DNA from 2 places in the Actinacidiphila sp. DG2A-62 genome. Region 2 is predicted to be linked to the other one. Evidence: riboswitches for the same ligand, from Rfam matches in the RefSeq annotation. Region 2 holds a riboswitch; the other holds the start of a gene.

Region 1 (8,207 bases), 5.4 Mb from region 2:
TGCGGGCGCAACCGGTTTGCGTCACCGGTCCGCGCGGGGCTGCGCGGGCGTCCAAGGTTGCGCCGGATTCGCGTCTGCCCCACGGGGGTCCGCTGCCGGCTGCGCCGCCGTGCCGGGCTGGTCGCGCAGTTCCCCGCGCCCCTGTCGGTCCGCGTCGGGCGCCGACTCCACGCCCGCAGGGGGACAGCACCGTGCCCGCGGCGCGCAACCACAACAGGGGCGCGGGGAACTGCGCGACCAGCCACCTGCGGCGTGACAGACGGCAGCGAGCCGGCCGGGCAGACGTGGCCCCGAAGGGGCGCGGGGAACTGCGCGAGCAACCACCTACGGCGGGGCAGACGGCAGCGGACCGGCTGGGGCAGACGTGGCCCCGAAGGGGCGCGGGGAACTGCGCGAGCAACCACCTACGGCGGGGCAGCCGGCAACGGACGCCCGCCCGGCAGACGGGAATCCGGCGCGACCCACACCGCACGCGCAGCTGGGAGCGGCCGGGCGGGGCAGACGGGAAACCGGCGGGACGCCGAACCGCACGCGCAGCCGGACTCAGAGTTCGCCGGTGTGGACCTGGAACGCGGCGCGGCGCATGGCCTTGGCCAGGGCCGGGTCGGGGTGCGCCGCGGCGAGGGCCACGAGGACCTGGACGGTCCGCGGATGCCCGACGTCCCGCACCTCCTGCAGCAGCCCCCGCACCGACCCCTGGACAGCCGTCTCCAAATGGCTGACCAGCAAGTGGTCCTCCCCGTGGTCCACGACGGCCGCCGCCGTGTCGACCCACAGCCACGTCGCCTCCTCGCGGGTCAGCAGCGACGTCGCCGTATCGGGGTCGGCGCCCTCGGACTCCGCGAGCCAGAGCACCGCGTAGGGCCGCAGCACCGCCTCGTCGAGGACCGCCCGCACCGCGGGCTCCGCCGCCGCGCCGACCACCCGCAGCGCCTCGAACGCCAGGCCGCGCAGCAGCGCGTCGTCGCCGCGGGCGGTCTCCAGCAGCTCGGCGACGGCCGGGCCCACCGGTCGGGCCGCCAGCCACGCCTGGTACTCGGCGCGGGCCGGGCCGGGCGACAGCCGGGCGCAGCCGCGCAGCATGGTGGCCGCGGACTGCTCCATGTGCCCGGCCGGCCCTGCGCGGCGACGCAGATCTGCTCCAGCTTGACCCACACCGCCCAGCTGCCGAGCGCGGTCAGCGTGACCTCGTCGGGCCGCTGCGGGTCGCGCGGGCGCAGCGCGCCGACCAGGACCGCGGCGTCCAGCGTCCAGTCGAGCAGCGCGGGCAGCGGGTCGCCGGCGCCGCCGGCCGGCGGCTCGTGGCGCTCCGAGCGCAGCTCCGCGACCCGCTGGCGCAGCAGATCCAGCAGCGTGTCGATCGGCACCGGCCCGTTGGACAGGTGCAGGAAGGAGAGCAACTGCGGTGCGGCCTCGATGACTTCGGCGACCAGCGCCGGATCGGGCCCGGTCGCGGCAGAGCCGTTCGCCGATCCGGCGACGTCCCCCTGCGCGGCCCCGCCCAGGCCGCCGCCCCCGCCGCCCCCGCCGCCCCCGCCGCCCCCGCCGCCCCCGTCGATCCCGTCCGGCCCGCCGGGCAGGAACGGGTGCGCGAGCGACCACGCGTCGAAGAGCGCGACCCAGCCGCGCAGCACCGCCGTGTCGTCGGTGTCCCAGGCCCGCAGCCGCCAGCCGGGCCGCGCCGTGCCGTCGTGCAGCTCGATCAGTCCGGACAGTCGCGCGCGGTCCCAGGCGGTACGGATCTGGCCGGGCGTCAACTCCAGGTCCGCCGCGGCGGCGGCGACGGCGGGGCCGGGCAGTATGCCGGTGGGTCCCGCGGTTCCCGCGCCTGCGCCGGGTCCGGCGCCCGCCCAGCGGGCCACCCGCGCGGCGTCGGCGAGTTCGACCCGTGCGAGACGCGCGAGTTCGGAGACCGAGGGGGTGCCCTCGGGGGGGCGCGGAGGCCGGGACCTGCGCGTCGTGGCGGTCCTGCGGGCGGCGGTGAGCGGCCGGCGGGGGACGAGTCGGAGCGGAGTGTCTCGCGGGATACGGGACGTCACCGGATCAGTCTCGCCGCTAGGGGCCCGGATTCCCAAACGCGGCGTCCCCACGGGCCGGTGGGCGCTCACATGAGCGGGGTCAGGAAGCGCCGCAGCGTCTCCTCGTACGCAGTGGGGTCCGCGTTCCACATCGCCGCGTGGGGGGCGTCCTGCACCGGGTACAGGTGGACCGTCTCGGGCCGCAGCCCGACCAGCGCGCGGGTGGCGTCCCACGAGGCGAACGCGTCGCCGGGCCCGTGCGCGATCATCGTCGGCACGCTCGGCGACCGCAGCGGCGGTGCGTCCCTGCCGGGGTGCCGGCGCATTCCGGTTCTGCCCTCGACGGCGCGGACCGCGAGGGGGGCGAGCGCTGCGGGAAGGTGCCGGGCGCGGACCGCGGCGCGGACCGTCGCCGGCCAGTCCAGCACCGGCGAGTCCAGCACCAGGCCGGTGATCCGGTCGCGGACCGCCGAGCGCTCCGCGGCGTACAGCGCCATCGTGGCGCCGGTCCCCCAGCCGAGCAGGACCAGCCGCTCGGCGCCCTGCCCGACGGCGTACCGCAGGGCGGCGTCCAGGTCGTGCCACTCGGTGGCGCCCATGTGCCCGATGCGGTCGGGCGAGGCGGGGGCGCCGGGGTCGTTGCGGTAGGAGACGGCGAGTTGCGGCATGCGGAAGCGGTGCAGCGCGGGCATCAGCGAGAGCGCCTGCTCGCGGGTGGCGCCGACGCCGTGCACGAGGACGACCCAGGTCAGCCGGTCGCCGGGCAGCTGCCAGGCGGGGAGCGGGCCGAGGTCGCCCGGGACGTCGACGTCGCGGTGGTCCAGGCCGAGGGCGCCGCGCGGGTCGCCGCGGTGGACCAGCAGGGTCGGCCGGACCATGGCGCCGGGCAGCAGGGAGCCGCGGGTGACGCGCAGCAGGCTCCTGGTCACCGTGGGGCCGTCCGCGCCGGGGTCGGCGACCTGGCCGACCACGGCGTGCACGCCGGGCGCGGTGAGTCCGTAGACGCCGGGTCTGGCGGAGGCGGCGGTGCGGGTCAGCACCACCTGGCCGTCGGTGACGGAGCGGACCCGCACCAGTCGCTCGGGGGCGGGCCCGGCGACCGTGGGCTTGAGGGCGTAGGCGGAGCCGTACCGACCGGCCGCCAGTGCGGCCGTGCCGGCACCCACCACTCCGGTGGCCGCCACGGCCACCGCTGTTCGAAGGCGCATCGCCTCCCAGTGTGGGCGGCCCGCGGCGGCCCTGCCAGGGGGCCGCGGCGGTTGGGTGACGCGGCCGGATCCCGGGCAGGAGACCCCGGAGCCGTGCCCGCGCGAGGGCCCCTGGCGACCGCCGGGACGGCCAGCGACCGCCGGGACGGTCAGCGGCCGTCCGGCACGGCGTCGTCGCGATCGCCGCCGTACGGACCGCCCCCGCTGGAGTGGCCGCCCCCGTCGTACGGACCGCCTTCGCTGGAGTGGCCGCCCCCGTCGTACGGACCGCCTTCGCCGGAGTGGCCGCCCCCGCCGTAGGACCCGTCCGCCGCGTACGGCCCCCACTCCTCGGACCCGTCGCCGCCCTGCCCGGCCCGCTCCCCCTGCCCGTAGCCCCTGAGCTTCTCGGCGACGCGGGTCATCTCGCGGTTGCCGAGGGTGCGCGGGGTGCCGGCGTCGACCGCGGACCTGGCCAGCAGCCACAGGCGGCACATCCACTCCAGCTGGGCGGTGTGGTCGAAGGCGCGGTCGAGGGTGTCGGCGTACGCGAGGGTGCCGTGGTTGCGCATCAGGCAGGCGGTGCGGCCGTCGCGCAGGGCCCGCAGCACCTCGCGGCCCAGCTCCGGGGTGCCGTACAGCTCGTAGCGGGCGACCAGGACCGGGAAGCCGGTGGCCGCGGCCATGTAGTGGACGTTCGGCAGCTTGTCGACCAGGGTCGAGACGGCGGTGGCGTGCAGGGCGTGGGTGTGCACGATCGCGCGGGCCGAGGTCTCCCGGTAGACCGCGAGGTGCGTCGGCAGCTCACTGGTCGGCCGCAGCGTGCCGAGCACCTGGCGGCCGTCCGCGACGTGGACGCCGACCGCGTGCCCCGGGCCCAGCCGGTCGTACGGGACGCCGGTCGGGGTCACCAGCACGATGTCGCCGACCCGGGCCGAGACGTTGCCCGAGGTGCCCACCACCAGTCCCTCGGCCACCGTCCTGCGGGCGGTGCGCACCACGTCCCACCAGACCCGCTCAAGACTCGCGTCCACCTGGCGTTCTCCTTCGATTCATGTCGGCACCCCGAGTCCGCCGCCAGTTCATCTTCCGTTCACCAATGATCCGTACGGTCGGCTCGCCACTGTCCGATCAAACGATTGCCTGGGTCCATGGAACACATGACGCTCCTGATCGGAATCGTCATCGTCACCGCCCTCGTGTTCGACTTCACGAACGGTTTCCACGACACCGCCAACGCGATGGCCACCACCATCTCGACCGGAGCCCTGGGTCCCAGGACGGCGGTGGCCATGTCCGCGGTCCTCAACCTGGCCGGCGCCTTCCTGTCCGTCGAGGTGGCCAAGACGATCTCCGGCGGCATCGTGGACGAGTCCGCGGGCATCAGACCGGAAGTGATCTTCGCCGGACTGGTCGGCGCGATCCTCTGGAACATGCTGAGCTGGCTCGCGGGCCTGCCGTCCAGCTCCTCCCACGCCCTCTTCGGCGGCCTGATCGGCGCCACCCTCGCCTCCGTCGGCCGGCACGGTGTGCACGGCGACGCGGTCGTCATGAAGGTGCTGATCCCCGCGGTGGCCGCGCCGCTCGTGGCGGGCGTCGCCGCGACCCTGGCCACCCGGCTGACCTACCGGATCGGCCGGCACGCCGACCCGGCGGCCACCGGGCGCGGCTACCGCGCCGGGCAGATCGCCTCCGCCGGCCTGGTCTCGCTGGCGCACGGCACCAACGACGCGCAGAAGACGATGGGCGTCATCACCCTCGCGCTGATCACCGGCAACGTGATCGCGCCCGGCTCCAACCCTCCGCTGTGGGTGATCGTCTCGGCCGGCACCGCGATCGCGCTGGGCACCTACCTCGGCGGCTGGCGGATCATCCGCACCCTCGGGCGCGGGCTGACCGACATCGAGCCGCAGCAGGGCTTCGCCGCCCAGACCGGCGCGGCGGCCACCATCCTGGCCTCCTCCCACCTCGGCTTCGCGCTGTCCACCACGCACGTCTGCTCCGGCTCCGTGCTCGGCGCGGGCCTCGGCCGCCGCGGCGCGGTGGTCCGCTGGGGCACCGCGGGCCGGATGGTCGCCGCGTGGGTCCTGACCCTCCCGGCGGCCGGGCTGGTCGCCGCGGGAGCGGCCGTCCTGGCCGACCAGGGCAGCGCGGGCGTCGCCTCGGTCGCGGTCCTCGGCGTCGGCGCGTGCGGCGCGATGTGGGCGGCGGCCCGACGCCGCCCGGTCACCGCGGACAACGTCAACGACCCCGCCGAGCCCCAGGGCGCCGTGACCGCCGCACTGGCCGCGGTCGCCCCGCCGTCGGCCACCACCCAGCCCCCGGCCCCCGCCGCCCCCGCCGCCTGAGAAACGGGTCCCCCTGATGACCATCGACTGGCACGCCCTCGCCTCGGTCGCCGCCGCGGCCCTGATCTCGACGGTCGCCCTGGTAGGAATCTTCACCCTGGGCGTCGTCGGCCTCTCCCCCACCGCATCGACCCCCCTGCGCCGGGGCGCCGCCTACCTCTGCTTCGCCGCGTGCGCGGCGGCGGTGGCGTACGGGATCCACCTGATCGTGGCGAAGTAGCCCCGCGCCCGCGCACGACGCGGGCGCGGGGCCACGCGGGGTTACCCGGACGGCGCGGCGCACCCGACCGGCGCGGCGCCGAGCGTCACGCCGACGCCGCGCCGAGGCGGCGCCCCGCCCAAGCACCCCCCGGCAGCACCGATGTGGACATCGCCACACTCCGTCCCCGCAGGTCAGCGCGAGGTTGACGCACCACCCCCCGCGTGGTGAACTGCCCGGAGCCATACGGCGGCAGGAGAGGAAGTCCGGTGCGAATCCGGCGCGGTCCCGCCACTGTCACCGGGGAGTGCGCTCCCAACCCGTACGTCACGGCCGGTCTCCGGCTGGAAGACCCGGGAGCGCGCAGATCCGGGAGCCAGGAGACTCTCACCGCCGGTCACGTCGAACCAGGGCGCGGACCCTGAGTGAGGACTTCTGCCATGCGCGGCATCGCAGTTCGCAGGCCCGGCCCCCGGCCCGTCTCCCGGCCCGTCCCGCACCCCTGCCCCGATCCCGCCACCCCCGCGCGGAGCGCAACGGCCGGCTGACCCGATGCGTGCCGACCGCGTTTACGCGTACGGCGCCGCACTCGGCTTCCTCGGCGACCTCGCCGCGGGCGATCCCCGCCGCGGCCATCCCGTCGCGGCCTTCGGCCGTGCCGCGAGCGCCCTGGAACGCCGGATGTGGCGCGACGACCGCGCCGTGGGCGCGGCCTACACCGCGCTCTGCGCCGGGGGCGTCGCCGCGGCGGCCGTGCTGGTCCGGCGGGCGGTACGGGGCTGCGCGCCGCTGTCGGTGGCGCTGACGGGCCTGGCCGCGTGGTCGGTGCTGGGCGGCGCGTCGCTGGCCCGGGAGGCCGGCGTCATCGCGGCCGCGCTGGAGGCCGGGGATCTGGCGGCGGCCCGGGCCCGGCTGCCGCACCTGTGCGGGCGCGATCCCGAGCACCTCGACGCGGAGGGGATCGCCCGCGCGGTGGTCGAGTCGGTCGCGGAGAACACCTCGGACGCGGTGGTGGGCGCGCTGGTGTGGGGAGCGCTGGCCGGGGTGCCGGGGCTGGCCGGGTTCCGCGCGGTGAACACGCTGGACGCGATGGTGGGCCACCGCTCGCCGCGGCACCTGCGGTTCGGGTGGGCGTCGGCCCGGCTGGACGACGTGGCGGGCTGGCCGGGCGCGCGGCTGACGGCGGCGCTCGCGGTGCTCGCCGGGCCGCGTCCGGCCGACGCGCTGCGCACGTGGCGGCGCGACGCGGCGGCGCACCCGAGCCCCAACGCGGGCCCGGTGGAAGCCGCGTTCGCGGGCGCGCTGCGGCTGCGGCTGGGCGGCCCGCTGTCCTACGCGGGCCGCGCCGAGCAACGGCCGGTGCTGGGCGCGCAGTTCGCGCCGCCGGGCGCGGCGGACATCGCGCGGGCGGTCCGGCTGTCGCGCCGGGTGGGCGCGTGGGCGCTGGCGGCGTCGGTGGCTCTGTCGACGGCACGGGTCCGGCTGATGCACGGAAGGAGGGCAGCGTGAACGCGGGAGCCACGACCGCGACACCCGGCACGCACGCGGCGTCCGGCGCCCACGCGGTGTCCGGGCCCGCTCGCGTCAGGGGCCTGATGATCGCCGGCACGGGCTCGGACGTCGGCAAGAGCGTGGTGGTCGCCGGGCTGTGCCGCTGGCTGGCCCGGCAGGGGCTGAGCGTCGCGCCGTTCAAGGGCCAGAACATGTCCTTGAACAGCTATGTGACCCGCGACGGCGCCGAGATCGGCCGGGCGCAGGCGATGCAGGCGCAGGCCGCCGGGGTCGAGCCGTCGGCTCTGATGAACCCGGTGCTGCTGAAGCCGGGGAGCGACCGCAGCAGCCAGGTCGTGGTGCTGGGCCGGCCGGTCGGCGAGCTGAGCGCACGCGGCTACCACGGCGGCCGGCAGGCGGAGTTGCTCGGCACGGTCGTGGACTGCCTGACCGAGCTGGGGCGTTCGCACGACGTCGTGGTCTGCGAGGGGGCGGGCAGCCCCGCCGAGATCAACCTGCGGCGTACCGACATCGTCAACATGGCGGTGGCGCGCCGCGCCGCGCTGCCGGTGCTGGTTCTCGGCGACATCGACCGCGGCGGCGTCTTCGCGTCGTTCTACGGCACCACCGCGCTGCTGGACGCGGCCGACCAGGCCCTGATCAGCGGCTATCTGGTCAACAAGTTCCGCGGGGACGTCACACTGCTGCGGCCGGGCCTGGACATGCTGGCCGAGCTCACCGGGCGGCCCACGCTCGGCGTGCTGCCGTACGAGCGGGGCCTGGGCATCGACGAGGAGGACGGGCTGCGGGCCCGCGACCTGGCGCCGGCCGGGCCGCCGCTGGGCCGTGACGTGCTGCGCGTCGCGGTGGCCGCGGTGCCGCTGATGTCCAACTTCACCGATCTGGACGCGCTGGCCGCCGAGCCGGGCGTCGTGGTGCGGTTCACCGACCGCCCCGAGGAGGT
Region 2 (8,207 bases):
CGGCGTACGGGCATGGGGCGTACGGACCGGGGACGCGTCGGCAGGAGGCGCGCCGACAGGAGGCGTACGGACCGGAGGCGTACGGACCGGCGGCGTACGGACCGGCGGGGGCGCCGCGAAGGCCGCGGCCCCGGCCAGCAGGATCGCCAGCGCGGGCGGCCACGGCAGTGACGGCCACCGCAGCGGATACAGGCTCGGGTTGAGGTCGGCCGGGTGGTACCCGGCGGTCGCGAAGAGCACCCCCGCGCACAGACAGCCGCACAGCGCGACCGTCCACTCCGGGCCGCGCCAGGGGTCGGGGCGGTAGCTGGTGCGGCGCACCCGGCGACCGCCGAGCGCCAGTCCGGAACAGCACAGCAGCGTGCCGGCGAGCAGCGCGGGCAGCCCGAGGGCCCGCGGCGTGGTGGCGTCGAGCAGGCCGTAGACGCCGGCGCACAGGCCGAGCATGCCGAGCAGCATGAGCGCGGCGGTGGTCCGGCGCGAGGCGCGGCTGGCCGAGCCCTTGCGTCCGTAGCCGCGCGAGTCCATGGCCGCCGCCAGGAGCAGCGAGCGTTCGAGCGCGTCTTCGAGGACCGGGACGAGGATGCCGCGCAGCGCCCGCACTCCCTTGGCGCGTCCGGCCCGCAGCCGGCGGGCGCGCGCCACGCGCTGGACGCTCTCGACGAGTTGGGGCGCGACGCTCATCGACACCGTGACGGCGACGCCGAGTTCGTAGAGCGCGCCGGGCAGCACCCGCAGCGCGCGCTTGGGGTTGGCCAGCGTGTTGGCGGCGCCGATGCAGCACAGCAGACAGGCCAGCCGCAGCCCGTCGATCGCCGCGGAGAGCGTGGCCTCCAGCGAGACGGGGCCGCCCAGTCGGATGCCGGCGTACCAGTGCGGGGTGGGGATGTGCGGCAGCGAGAAGAGGATGTGGTCGGTCGGTGTGGTCGCGGAGGCGAAGACGCAGCGGAACACCACGCGGATGACGACGACGCTCAGCGCCAGCCACAGGTAGTAGCGGAATCCACGGGCCCACGGCGCGTCGGTGCGGCGCTCGGTGACGACGAGGCCGAGGACGGCGAGCACCAGGCCCAGCAGCAGCGGGTTGGTGGTGCGGCTGACCGCGGTGGCCATGGCGATGCCCCAGATCCACCACGCCACCGGGTGCAGGGTGCGCGGCAGCCGCCGACCGGCGTGACCGCCGGTCATGCCGGACGCGCCGGAGCGCCGCGTGGACGCGGGCGGCGCGGACCGCGGGGCCCGCGCGGGTCGCGCGGGCGAGCCCGACGACGCGGGCGACCCCGACGACGCGGACGACCCGGACGACACCGACGACGCGGACTGCTGCGGCTGCGGCTGCTCGGACGGCGGCGGGAGCTGCGGTGCGGGCACCGCCGTCATCCCGACCGGCGCCGCTGGCGGACGCGGAGCGCGACGACCGAGCCGAGCAGCACGACCACCGCCGCGGTGATCACCAGCGGCAGCGCGGAGCCGGAGGAGTGGCCGACCGCGGCGGTCGGCTCGGCGTCCCGCACGACCGGGACGCCGCTCGACGGACTGGTGAAGGGCGTTGCCGAGGAGGCGGAGCCCGGCGCGGCCGTCCCCGAGGGCGTCGGAGTTCCGGCCGTCGCGCTGCCGCGCGGGTGCGGGGTCGCGGTGGCATGCCCGCCCCCGGGGTTCGCGGCGCCGCCGGTCGCGGATTTCCCGCCGACGCCGCCGGAACCGCCCGCGCTGCGCGAACCGCCCGTGGCAGGCGGCCGCGCGCCGGAACCGCCGGAGACCCCGCCGGCCGAGCCCGAGCCGCCGGTGGCGCCGGAGCCTCCCGAGGCGCCCGAACCCCCGGACGTGCCGGACCCGCTCGATCCGCCCGATCCGCTCGATCCGCCGGACGCCGAACTGCCGCCGGTCGGCGCGGAGTTGTGCGCGCGCACCGCGTCCGGGGAGAACGTCGGGCGGCCCTGGGTGCCCGTGGAGTTCGTCGCGCCGAAGGTCCACAGGTCGACGCTGCCCGGCTTCGGGTGGTAGCTCATCGGCCCCGACCGGGTGAAGGTCCAGGTGTCCTGGCCCGGATCGGCGTGCCAGTACGACCAGTACGCGGTCGCGGGCGGGGTGACCACGCACGACGTGTCGGCGGACGTCGGGTACTGCTTGCCCCCCTGGTAACGGGCGTAGCCGATGCGGCAGATGAAGCCGGGGCCGTCGCGCTGGGTGCCGGTGGTGGCCCAACCGCCCTGGTTCAGCAGGGTGTAGCCGGTGGTGGGTGTGCTGCCGCAGGAGCGCAGCAGCGGCCCGCCCCAGTGGCCGAAGTCCACCGCGAGCACGACGCCCGAGGTGGTGGTGCACTGGCCGATGGGCAGCGCCGAGGCCGCGGCGGGCCCGGCGCCGGCCGCGAACGCGGCGACCACCAGCGCCCACACGGCCGCCAGGCACGCGGCGGCGCGGCGCACGCGACCCGGACGGACGACCGCGCGGCTCATCGGTGGCCTCCGCCGCCGCGCGCGACCCGGCGCCGCGCCGCGACCATCACCGCGCCGGACGCGGCCAGGAGCACCGCCAGACACGCGGCGGCCAGGACGTCCGTGCCCGTCGCGGCGAGCGAGCCGTCCGGGCCGAGGCCGCCGGACGACGCACCGGTGGACCCGGACGACCCGGACGACGTGCCGGAGGACGAGCCCCCGGACGTCCCCGTGCCGCTCGACGAGCCACCTGGACCGCCTGGACCGGCCGGGCCCCCCGAGGAGCCCCCGGACGACGCGCCGCCGGAACCGCCCGACGTGCCGCCCACCGGGGTGATCGGCCCGAGGGCGTGGGTGAGCGTGGTCAGCGGCGTGCCGGCCAGCGCGTTCACCGCCTGCGTGGACGACCGCACGTCGGAGTCGCCCGCCGCGTCGGTGACGCGGAAGCCGCCGTCGCCGTTCTGCGTCGCGCGCAGGAACGCCTGCCCGGCGCGCGCCTCCTGCGAGCGGCCGTTGTCGGCGGCCAGCAGCGCCTGCACGGCGAGCGCAGTGGAGTTGCTGCTGACGCCCGCGGCGCCCTGGTAACCGCCGTTCTTCTGCTGGGATGTCACCAGGTACGCGCGCCCGGCGGCCACCTGCTCGGCGTGGCCGGGGACGAGGGTCAGGGCCTGCAGGGCGTAGCCGGTGGTGTCCACGTCCGAGGTGCACTCCGCGCCGGGCGCGATCAGCGTGGAGGAGAACCCGCCGTCCGCGCACTGGAGTTGCAGCAGCCGGGCGACCGCGGCCGGCGGCGGTGCGACGCCGCCGCGGGCCAGCGCGAGCACGCCGAGCGCCTGGGAGACGGTGGAGTACGCCTGGTCGAAGTCGCCCTCGGCGGTGCACGATCCGTCGTCCTTCGCGGCCGTGCAGACGTGGCCGGTGAGGGTGGCGAGCAGGTCGAAGCCGCCGAAGGCGTGCGCGTCCTGGCCCGTCACCTCGGCGAGCACGGCGAGTTTGGCGGCGGCGCCGCTGTACGGGCCGGGGTACTGCGAGGCGCCGGCCGGGTCGGCGTACTCGGCGACGTGTCCCGCGAGGTAGCCGGTGACCTCGGTCAGCGCGGCGTCCTGACCTCCGGTGGAGGCGAGCGCGAGGGCGAGGTCGGCGCTCAGGCCGTAGTCGGGGCCGTAGGCGTTCGACAGGTGGTCCGCGCCGGCGAGTTGCCTCTCCAGGTAGCCGGCGCCGGCCGCGGCGGCCTTCTGGTCGGCGGGGTCGGCGGCGTCGGCGGGGTCCGCTGCCGGGCTCGTGGAGGGGGCGCCGCCGGTGGCCGTGGGCTGCGCCGCCGTGGAGGGGGAAGCCGTCGCGGTGTCCGTCGCGGTGTCCGTCGCCGCGGGCGTGGCGGGCGTCGCGACGGGGCCGGCGGTCGCCGGGCCGGTGGCGGGGGTCGTGGCGGGCGTGGTCGCGGGAGGCGTCGTCGCGGCGCGGGCGCGTACCGAGTCGGGGGTGAACGAGGGGCCGCCGATGTCCGCGGGGCCGAACACCCACGCCTCGACCTCGCCGTCCCGCGGATGGTCGCTCTGCGGGCCCACCGTGCCGGAGGACCAGGTGTCCTGCCCGGCCGGCGCGGTCCAGTACGACCAGGACGCGTTCACCGGCGGGGCCACCGCGCACGCGTCGTCCGCGAGCGTCGGGTACGGGGTGCCGTCGTGGAAGCCGTCGCCGCCGATCCGGCAGACGAAGCCGGGGCCGTCGTGGGCCGTTCCGGCGGTGCTGAACCCGGCGTCGTGCAGCAGGTCGAGGCCGGTGGTGGGGTGGGCGTCGCAGCCGCGCAGCACCGGGCCGTTCCAGTGGCCGAAGTCGACCGCGACGATCACGCCGGAAGCGGGGGTGCACGCGCCGACCGGGTCGGCGTGGGCGGCCGGCGCGCCCGGCAGCAGGCCGCTCGCCAGCCCGGCCGCCGCGAGGGCGGCGGCGGTGAGCACGGCGACGGCGCGCGGTCGTCCGCGACGAGGCCGCGGTACGGGACGGAACACGGGTGGCCCCCCTGGTCGGCCGACGGGGAGGGCGGGCCGGGCGCGGGCGACCGCGCGCGGTCGTCTCCAGTCGTCCGTGCCGTAGTCCTCGACGGCGATCGTGACTAGCCGACCAGCGCAGGTGGTCCGGCTCGCCCGCCGGACGGCGGGCCTACGGTTGCGGGTCAGCGCCGGACTTCGACCGGCTTCCCCTGCTGCTGGTGCTGCTGATTCGGAAATGCGTTTCATCGCACCATGCCGGACGGTGTGCCGTCAATGTCGCGGACCGTTGCCTTCGCCACTCCCCTGCGCCCCTTACAGCGCCGGCCCGCGCGCACGGGGCGCGCGGGCCGGCGGCCGGGACCGGCTCGCAGACCTGTCGCAGGTCAGGCCGGAGCGCAGGTGACTCAGGCCTGAGTCAGGCCGGGGCTCAGGCCGGCAGGCTCCACTTCTGTGCGGCGCTGCCGTTGCACGTGTACAGCTGCAGCCGGGTGCCGGTGGTGGTGGACGCGTTGGGGTCGTCCAGGCACAGGCCGGAGTGGGTGTTGACCAGTTGGCCCGAGGTGGTGGCGCGCCACTGCTGCGCCCCGGTGCCGTTGCAGGTGTAGAGCTGGATCAGCGTGCCGTTGGAGGTGCCGCTGCCCGCGGCGTCCAGGCACTTGCCGAGGATCTGCAGGGTGCTGTCGGCGGCGACGGTGACCTTCTGCGCGTCGGAGCCGTTGCAAATCCACAGCTGGATGGCGGTGTTGTCGGCGGTGGCGCCGCCGTTGTCGTCCAGGCAGAGGGTGGCGGACACGCCGGAGACGACCGCGCCGGTGCGGGCGGCGGCGGGCACGGCGGGCAGCGTCCAGTTCTGCGCGGCGCTGCCGTTGCAGGTGTAGATCTGCAGCCGGGCGCCGTTGGCCGTCGAGGCGCTCGGGTCGTCCAGGCACTTGCCGGACTGCGGGTTCACCAGCGAACCGTTCGCGCCCGCGGTCCACTTCTGGGCGCCGGTGCCGTTGCAGCCCCAGAGTTGGACCACGGTGCCGTCGGAGGTGCCGCTGTTGGAGACGTCCAGGCACTTGCCGAGCGAGCGCAGCGTCTGGTCGCCGGCGACCGTCCAGTCCTGGGCGTACGTGCTGTCGCAGCCCCAGATCTGCACGGCGGTGCCGTCGGAGGTGCCCGACTGCGCCACGTCCACGCACAGGTCGGCGCCGGCGCCCGAGGTGATCGCGCCGATCCGCGGCTTCGGCGGGGCGGTGACGCTGCCGCCGTAGGACGGCGGGGCCGACGAGGCGCCGGTCGCCCACAAGGTGTTGGCGGCGGTGCCCAGGGTGAAGTCCAGCGTGCCGCCGGAGGTGAGGGCCGCGGTGGGCGCGTAGGCGTTGTTCCACGTCCCGCCGTTCCACGCCGCGGACTGCACGTAAGGGGCGTTGTCCGCCGCGCCGTTGCCGTTGATCGTCAGCGTCTTGCCGGACGGCAGGGTGATCACGGCCTGGGTGAACACCGGGGAGCCCAGGGCGAGATCGGAGGTGCCCGGGGTCATCGGGAACATGCCGAGCGCCGACCAGACGTACCAGGCGCTCATCGCGCCGAGGTCGTCGTTGCCGTCGGCCAGGCCGCTGGGCTTGTTCGCCCAGATGCTGTCCTGGATCGACCGGACGGTGCCTTGCGTCTTGTACGGCTGCCCGGTGTAGTCGTACTCCCAGGGCAGTTCGATGCTGGGCTCGTTGCCGACCCAGGCGTAGCCGTTGTCCCCGGTGTAGCTGCGCAGCACGGTGTCGAGGTAGTCGTTCATCGCGGCGTTGCCGCCCTTGGCCTGGGCGAGCCCCGCGACGTCGAACGGGATCATGCCGGTGTAGATCCACGAGTCGGCCTCGACCATGTCGTCGCCGCTGGTGGGGTCGAAGCCGTTGACCCAGCTGCCGTCGGCGTTGCGCGGCTGGACGAAGCCGGAGGCCGGGTCGAGCACGTTGCGCCAGTCCTGCGCGCGGTCGGCGAACTTCTGCTGGTTCGCGGTGTCGCCGAGGGCGCCGGCCAGCGCGGACACCGCGAAGTCGGCGGTGTCGTACTCCAGCGTGGTGGCCACCGGGCCGTAGAAGTTGCAGCAGCCGTAGGAGCCGTCGTGCGGCTCGTAGCCGGGCGCGCTCAGGTAGTTCAGGCCCGGCCGGTCGTTGTTGGTGGTGCTCGCCTGCTTGACCATGTCGGCCAGCGCGGTGGCGGTGTCGAAGTTCCGCGCGCCGAAGGCGTAGTAGTCGGCGAGGATGCCGTCCGCCGGGTCGCCGACCATCACGTACGACTCGCCGTTGTCCTCGGACCACTTGGGGAAGATGCCGGTCTGGGCGTAGTCGTCGATCATCGACTGGGCGGTGTCGGAGGCGACGTCCGGCGCGACCAGGGCCTCCAGTTGGGCCTGGGAGCGGTAGATGTCCCAGCCGGAGTAGTTGGCGTAGGCCGCCTTGTGGCCGGAGTCGACGGTGTGGGTCCTGCCGTCGAAGCCGAAGTACTGGCCGCCCACGTCACTGATGATGTTCGGATGCAGCAGCGAGTGGTACAGCCCGGTGTAGAACTCGGTCTGCTGGTCGGCGGTGCCGCCGCCGATCTGGATGGTGCCGAGCGCGGCGTTCCAGGCGCTCTGCGCGGCGGCGCGGGTGGTGTCGAAGTTCCACCCGGAGTTCTCCGACGTGCGGTTGGCGGTCGCGTTGGCGATCGACACGTAGGAGAGGCCGACCTTGGCCTGCACCACGCGGTTGGACGTGGTGTTGAAGGTGACGTGCGCGGCGGAGGCGGCGGCCTCGGGCGCCGCGGTCTTCGCGGTGGCGGCCGGCTTCGGCATGGCGCCGTGCAGCTGCGGCTGGTTGGGCTTCTCGGCGGCGTTCTTCGAGGCGCGCTTGCCGCCGGTGGCCGGCGTGGCGGACGTGGCGGCCGGCGTGGCGTTCGTGCCCTGCCCGGTGAAGGGCTGGTCGAAGACCATGTCGAAGTACACGGTGTACGTGTTGCCCGCGCCGCAGAAGTGGCCGCTGGTGACCTGGCCGCTCACCTCGGTGCTGGAGACCACGGTGAACTGCGTGTTGCCGGCGCCGTTCTGGCTGCCCGTCAGCTTGAAGATCAGGTTGGCCTGGGTGGTGGCGGGGAAGGTGAAGCGCGCCATGCCGCTGCGCGCGGTCGCGGTCAGCTCGGTGGTCACCTGGTTGTCGGTGGTGACCTTGTACGAGCCGGCCGAGGCGGACTCGTAGGCGTGCGAGAAACTGTCGTTGGCGGAGTTGTCGACCGCGCCGACGGTGGGCAGCACCGGGATGTCGCCGCCGGCGCCGCAGCCGGGCCCGGCGATGTGCGTCAGGCTGAAGCCGGTGATCGAGGAGTCGTTGTACTCGTAGCCGCCGCCGGACGGGCGCGAGGGGGTGTCCGGGCTCCACTGCACCATGCCGAACGGCACGTCGGCGCCCGGGAAGTCGTCGGCCTGGTTGGACGTCCCGATGAACGGGTTGACCAGGGCGGCCGGCGAGGTGACCAGCGCGGCGGCCCTGGCGGCGCCGTGGCCGCCGGCCGGGGCGGCCTGCGCGGGCATCGCGAACACTCCGACCAGCGCGACGCCGACGCCGGCGCCGAGCAGCGCGGTCAGCCGCCGGGCGCCGGGGCGTCTGTCCTGCGGCCGGTGCCGCAGCGCGCCTGTGAACGGGGAAGTCATTCTTCCGCCTCCTGGGGGGATCGGTGGGGGAGGGAGGACGTGATCGGGACCGTCGCGACCCCAGCCGATGGCAACGTTGTCAATTGCCAGGTCGCCGCCGGTGGAGCCGATGTCGGA

The links. A riboswitch is a leader RNA that binds a small molecule or an ion and turns the genes downstream of it on or off. The one in region 2 is predicted to bind cobalamin.
Region 1: it holds a riboswitch for cobalamin, as region 2 does, so the genes downstream of both, VSR01_RS07350 (cobalamin biosynthesis protein) here and VSR01_RS31425 (hypothetical protein) in region 2, are expected to answer to the same signal.

What each region holds. Positions count from the first base shown of each region.
Region 1 covers NZ_JAYMGI010000002.1:1,633,169-1,641,375, forward strand. The annotation lists gene VSR01_RS07320 (hypothetical protein) at 544-897, opposite strand; gene VSR01_RS07325 (hypothetical protein) at 798-2,039, opposite strand; gene VSR01_RS07330 (alpha/beta hydrolase family protein) at 2,105-3,226, opposite strand; partial or broken gene VSR01_RS07335 (class II aldolase/adducin family protein) at 3,592-4,257, opposite strand; gene VSR01_RS07340 (inorganic phosphate transporter) at 4,357-5,553, shown strand; gene VSR01_RS07345 (hypothetical protein) at 5,570-5,773, shown strand; cobalamin riboswitch at 6,011-6,139, shown strand; gene VSR01_RS07350 (cobalamin biosynthesis protein) at 6,305-7,261, shown strand; gene VSR01_RS07355 (cobyric acid synthase) at 7,348-8,207, shown strand, end outside.
Region 2 covers NZ_JAYMGI010000002.1:7,054,090-7,062,296, reverse strand. The annotation lists gene VSR01_RS31435 (CbiQ family ECF transporter T component) at 1-1,188, opposite strand, end outside; gene VSR01_RS31430 (hypothetical protein) at 1,377-2,456, opposite strand; gene VSR01_RS31425 (hypothetical protein) at 2,453-4,393, opposite strand; cobalamin riboswitch at 4,542-4,701, opposite strand; gene VSR01_RS31420 (lectin) at 4,854-8,090, opposite strand.